Regions from separate parts of the Alkalihalobacterium sp. TH-98 genome, predicted to be linked through region 1. Evidence: predicted binding sites of a transcription regulator. Region 1 holds the regulator's gene; the other holds the start of a gene.
What was found. Region 1 encodes Rex, which represses fermentation and respiration genes when NADH is low (regulators of the CRP and FNR family bind a similar motif). Its sites were predicted from a motif close to TTGTGAAATATTTCACAA; they were not measured.
Positions count from the first base shown of each region.

Region 2: a site for Rex is predicted at 2,211-2,228, ahead of AC2VNP_RS22460 (AtpZ/AtpI family protein). Genes of this name have one in related genera too.

Region 1 covers NZ_JBYCKM010000013.1:57,699-60,910, reverse strand. The annotation lists gene AC2VNP_RS06190 (ABC-F family ATP-binding cassette domain-containing protein) at 1-1,522, opposite strand, end outside; gene AC2VNP_RS06185 (redox-sensing transcriptional repressor Rex) at 1,716-2,351, shown strand; gene AC2VNP_RS06180 (twin-arginine translocase TatA/TatE family subunit) at 2,426-2,611, shown strand; gene tatC (twin-arginine translocase subunit TatC) at 2,628-3,212, shown strand, end outside.
Region 2 covers NZ_JBYCKM010000061.1:15,261-18,472, reverse strand. The annotation lists gene atpF (F0F1 ATP synthase subunit B) at 1-237, opposite strand, end outside; gene atpE (F0F1 ATP synthase subunit C) at 330-542, opposite strand; gene atpB (F0F1 ATP synthase subunit A) at 638-1,336, opposite strand; gene AC2VNP_RS22465 (ATP synthase subunit I) at 1,376-1,759, opposite strand; gene AC2VNP_RS22460 (AtpZ/AtpI family protein) at 1,756-1,986, opposite strand; gene AC2VNP_RS22455 (S8 family serine peptidase) at 2,393-3,212, opposite strand, start outside.

The DNA of each region.
Region 1 (3,212 bases):
TCGCCATCCGGTTTAAGAAATACCTGTCATGGGATACAAAAAGAATTGTCCCGGGATAATCAATTAAAGCAGACTCTAAAACTTCCTTGCTGTCTAAATCAAGGTGGTTAGTTGGTTCATCCAGGATAAGAAAATTAGCTCTTTTTAACATTAACTTCGCTAAAGCAAGACGTGCTTTTTCGCCGCCGCTTAAATCAGAGACGATTTTTAATACATCATCCCCACTAAAGAGGAAGTTCCCTAGAACCGTACGTATATCTTTTTCTTGCATCAGTGGATATTCATCCCACAATTCATGAATGACTTGCTTGTTTGATGTTAATTTTGCTTGTTCTTGATCATAATAACCAATAGCAACGTTGCTTCCATAGGTAATCGATCCAGAAAGAGGTTGCAATTCTTTTGTAATCATTTTGAGCAAGGTTGATTTTCCAATTCCGTTTGGTCCAATTAACGCAGCACTCTCACCGCGATTTAGCTGGAAAGTAATATCTTTAAATAATGGAACGTTCTCATAACCGCCAGAAAGAGCTTGTACTTTCAATACTTCGTTTCCTGTTTGTTTTTCTATATCAAAAGAAAAGTTGGCGGATTTTTCACTGCCTTGTGGTCGGTCTAACCGATCCATTCTTTCAAGTGATTTCCTGCGACTTTGTGCTCGCTTCGTCGTAGAAGCTCTAGCGATATTCCGGCGCACGAAGTCTTCTAACTTTGCGATTTCTTCTTGTTGTTTTTCAAATTGTTTTAATTCCTGCTCGTAACGCAGGGCTTTTTCCTCAAGGTAGTCTGAATAGTTCCCTTTAAATTTAGTAGCTTTTGTTCTCGAGAGCTCATACACGTGATCGACGACTTTATCTAGAAAGTATCGGTCATGTGAGACAATGAGGACAGCACCGGGATAATTGGATAAATACTGCTCGAGCCAAGCTAATGTTTCAATGTCCAGATGGTTGGTCGGCTCATCGAGAATGAGCAGGTCTGGTTTCGTTAATAATAACTTTCCGAGCGCGAGTCGTGTTTTTTGACCCCCGCTTAGAGTAGAGATCTTCGTATTGTAATCAAAATTAGCGAAATTTAATCCAGCTAGGACTGAGCGAATATCGGCTTCATATTGGTAGCCGCCTTCGTCTTTAAAATTGACTTGCAGCTGGTCATATTCCTTGAGAATTTTCTCATAATTTTCGTTATCAGGGTTAGCCATTTGTTCTTCGAGTCTTCTTAACGTTCGTTCTTTTCTTTGAAGCTCAGCAAACACCGATAACATTTCATCCCAAATGGAAAGATTAGACTCCAGACCAGTGTCCTGAGCGAGATATCCGAGCTTAACATCTTTTGGTATCATAATTTCGCCTGAATCATACGACATTTGTCCAGCGATAATTCTTAATAGCGTTGATTTTCCAGCGCCATTTCGCCCAACAAGCGCAATACGTTGTTTAGACTGTATTTCAAATTTTATATTGGTTAAGATCGGTTCTACACCGAATGATTTGGTTAAATTTACACACTGTAATAAAATCATAAAAATAATCCTTCCTACTTATAGGGTAACTAAGAGATAAAGCTATGAAACAAGTATGATAAACTAAGTGTACCTTATCGGAAGTTATTCAACAACTTAATGAACAGTCGTTTAAAACGATTACACGAAAGACAAAAATAGTGTACAATATGACATGTAACATCCTGATTGGTGAAAACCTTGGAGGCGATCTATGAAATTTGAACAACCTAAAATTCCGCAAGCTACAGCGAAACGATTGCCCTTGTATTATCGATACTTAGAAAATCTTAATGCCTCAGGAAAGCAACGTGTCTCTTCGTCAGAGTTGAGTGAAGCTGTTAAAGTTGACTCCGCGACGATCCGCCGTGATTTTTCTTATTTTGGCGCATTAGGGAAAAAAGGGTACGGATATAATGTAAATTATTTACTGTCTTTTTTTCGAAAGACATTAGATCAGGATGAGTTGACGAAAGTGATTTTGATTGGAGTCGGGAATCTTGGTACAGCTTTTTTGAATTATAATTTTGCAAAAAATAATAATACAAAGATTGTCATGGCATTTGATGTTGATGAGGATAAGGTTGGCCAAGAAATGGGCGGAGTTAAAATTTATAATCTGACTGAACTAGAGGAACATCTAGATCCAGAAGTAACAGTGGCGATTTTAACAGTGCCTGCTCAATCGGCTCAAAAGATTGCTGATCGACTCGTTTCAGTAGGAATTAATGGTATTCTGAACTTTACTCCAGCACGATTAACAGTACCAGAGAATGTTAGGGTTCACCATATCGATTTATCCGTTGAGTTACAGTCGCTTATTTATTTTTTAAAGCATTATCCGCTATAATAGAGGATAAGCCTATAAATGATTTTTATTTAAACTAGACGATAGAGAAAAGAAGACATAAGGAGGTGGATTTAATGCCAACATTAGGAGTAGGAAGTATCGTTCTAATTGCATTAGTAGCGTTATTAATATTCGGTCCTAAAAAGTTACCGGAGTTAGGAAAAGCAGCTGGTAATACTTTACGTGAGTTCAAAAATGCCACAAAAGGTTTGGCTGATGACGACGACGATAACAATAAGAAAAAAGAGAAACAAAACTAGTTAGGATGGGTATTTAATGGAACAGAGAGATATGTCTGTGTATGATCATATAGGCGAGTTGCGTAGACGATTAATCATCGTCTTTGTCTTTTTTGCTATCGCTTTGATTGGTGGGTTTTTTTTAGCAAAACCGATCATTACTTTTCTTCAAAGTGCACCGACTGCTCAAGATATTCCAATGAACGCCTTTAAGCCGATTGATCCGCTTCGGGTTTATATGACGTTTGCATTTTTTAGTGCATTTTTAATTATTTTCCCTGTCATTTTATATCAGCTTTGGGCATTTATAAGTCCTGGTCTGCATGAAACGGAAAGAAAGGTAACTTTAGCCTATATTCCAATTGCATTTTTGTTGTTTCTAACTGGTATTTCTTTTTCGTATTTCATTTTATTTCCGTTTGTAATACAGTTTGTAGGTACGTTAGCAGGACAATTAGGAATAAATGAGATGTACGGAATTAATGAGTACTTCAATTTTCTTTTTCAGTTAACGATTCCATTTGGTCTACTGTTCCAAATGCCGGTCGTTATTATGTTTTTAACACGATTAGGGATTGTTACACCTGCTTTTCTAGGAAGTGTGAGAAAGTTTGCGTACTTT
Region 2 (3,212 bases), on a different contig from region 1:
AACGATTTCTTGTGCTTCTTGACGAGCTTCCTTGATTGCCTCGCGTTGCTCTTCTAGATATTGCACAGCTTCTTTACGGTTCTTTTCAGCTGTGTCGATTTCATTTGCAATATGTTCTTCACGTTGTTTCATCATGTTCATAATCGGTCCCCAAGCCCACTTACGAAGTAACGCCATAAGGATGAAGAACATGATTAACTGATAGATTGCGTCGAACCAGTTAATACTACCAAACATAGAATTCACTCCTTTCAATGGTTATACAAAAGGAATGGCGAAGCTTCTATTACATAGAACGGACTCCGCCATTTATAAACTTCAAAGGTCTATTAGTTACCCATTACTAAGAATGCAATAACGACCGCGATGATCGGTAATGCCTCTACTAGTGCAACCCCAATGAACATAACTGTTTGTAAAGTACCTTTTAATTCTGGTTGACGAGCGATCCCCTCAACTGTACTTTTTACGATCATTGCGTTACCGATTGCCGCACCAAGTGCCGCTAAACCTACTGCGATTGCAGCTGCTAAACTTCCCATGAATAATTCCTCCCTTAAAATGTATAAAATAAAATTTTTATTAATTTAAGCTCTTAACAATAAAATTTGTAGAGCAAAATGAATGAACTGATTGATTAATGGTCGTCAGCCACTTTATGTGCCATGTATACCATTGTTAGCATTAAGAAGATGAAAGCTTGAATTGCCCCAATGAAAAGACTGAATGCTTGCCAAGCAATTGTCGGTAACGCTGCTGCGAAAAACCCGAAAAATCCACTTACACCTAATGAAACAAGAAGCGCCATTAAAATACCTTTTGCATAAATATTACCGAATAGACGCATTCCAAGTGTTAATGTGTTTGCAAACTCTTCAATTACTTTTAACGGGAATAAGAATGGAACAGGTTTGAAATAATCTTTTCCATATCCACCAAAACCTTTAATCTTAATTCCGTAGAAGTGTGTAAGAACAATGATAGTTGCCGCTAGCGTTAATGTGATTAGCGGATCATCTGTCGGTGCTTTCCACCAAACTACGTGACCAGGTTCTGTAGTAATAACAAACGGAAGCTTTGATAAGTTGGCTACTAGGATGTAAAGGAAAATTGTTAAACCTAAACCCAAGAAGCGTTCCCCAGTCTTCCAATCCATCGTATTATTAATAATTCCTTTTACGAAATCGATTAACCATTCGAAGACATTTTGCATACCCGTAGGTTTCATTTGAATTGCTCTTGCACTAAGAACTCCAATAAGAAGAACGATAGCTGAACATACAGTAATCATTAAAATGTTAGCCAGGTTAGCGTTAAGCCCTGAAATACCAAAAATATTCTCTACGACAGGATAACTTTTGTAATCCAAATGTTTTCACCTCTCTTCTTGCTTAGAACGTATTTTTTGAATAAGAAAATCTAAAAATATGATAATATAGGTTGACATTAAACCTATTACCACCCCATAAAGTTGGATCGCATCTGGATATCTTGTTGCGATAATAACTCCAATAATGGCTAATGCAAATCTTGTCAGCATCCCTAAGGAATACATTTTCCTACCCTCTGTTACTGCTTGTCCAAACCGCTTCACTCTGCTGTACAAGCTCCAAAGGATGAGCAAGCTTAGTACTGCTCCTACTATAAATCCTAGAAAAAAAGATTCGTACGGAGTAAAGCCCCAACCTAAGACGAGTAACGCCAATAAGTAAAGCGTGTATTGGACATATCGTCTCATGTTTTCACTATAACTAGTCATGAATCATCTTCTCCTAAGTAACTCCCGAGCAGTCGGATTAAACCGTAAATACCAGATCCTAAACCTAAAAACAAGCCGATGATCATAAACAATGGACTTTTATCAAAATAGCCATCTAACCATCTTCCTGCTAAAACACCTACTAGAACTGGTCCTACTAAATACGATGTGATTGCTGTCATTAAGGCCATTGCACGATAAGGTTTTTGAGGCTTTTTATCTGCCATTCCTTGACCCCCATGGACTTAACACGTATTTTTCGTTTTCATGATGAGGTTTACGTGTTGTCTTTTTATTTCAATTCAATATGTAACAAATTTCTTAATCCTTGATATAAATATGTAAACCCTCTCATAACATCCTTTGTAATCGTACAATAGGGAAAACCTGATGTCAACGTGTTTTAGCAATAAAAACACAGGTGAATTATGCTAATTATTTCTGTTCACATTTTTGTCATAATTCACACCTTTGTAATATTATGTTTCCAAAGTTTTACTGTACTATTCATTACGTATACCTACTAACTTCTTTTTGTAAACATTATAATTATATTCGTGTGAACTATATTTTAATATAACATAAAAAAATAATCGTGATGGAGCAAAAAACTGCTACTCATCACGATTATTTTTATTCTGCATTAGAATGGATTTCATCACCTATGAAAATCATCGTTTCCAATGTATCTTCTTTTCCATCTTGCTCAGCAAATACCAATGCTTTATAAACACCATTCGGCAGGTCGACTCCTTCAAGCTCGACTTCCATTAACCCTCTACCAATATCTTTCTTAGCATCGAGGTACTTAATAAATTCAAACGTATCCGGATCATATAAAGCGATTCCAACCTCTGATGCACCTCCTGGTAAGTACATCTCGTATCGGTATGAATCTACCGAATCTCCTCTTTCAAAGCCAAAAGCCATTACACGTGGGTAATCTGGTTCTTCGATAAAAAAGAGGTAAGGAACTCGGATATCTTCACTGCCGCCTTTTATGAAAATATCTCCATGGTGAATACCTTCCTTCAGAACAGCCGGAAAGATGTCCATTACAACTTCCACTTCTTTTTTCTCACCAGCTTCGATTTCAAAAGAAAAAGGTACTTTCCATTGGACACCATCTGGAGCATCAAATGGCGGTGAGACATAATACGTCTTCACTTGGTTGCTATGATTTTCAACGGTTAGCTTTACACGTTTTACTTCACGACGATCATCTGCTGCCCATTTACCAAACGTTACAGCTCCTGGGTATACGAGTGTATCTGTTCGGACGGCTTTATCGACTTGAATGCGCCCTGCCCCTTGTTCGTGAGGCATGTATGGTTTGCCTTCCGGGTCAAAGAGTTGCTTTCCTGTATTCATCAGCGCTGCTTTGATTTGTTCCGGACTCCAATTTGGATGTGCTTGCTTAATTAATGCCGCTGCACCTGCCACGTGCGGCGCC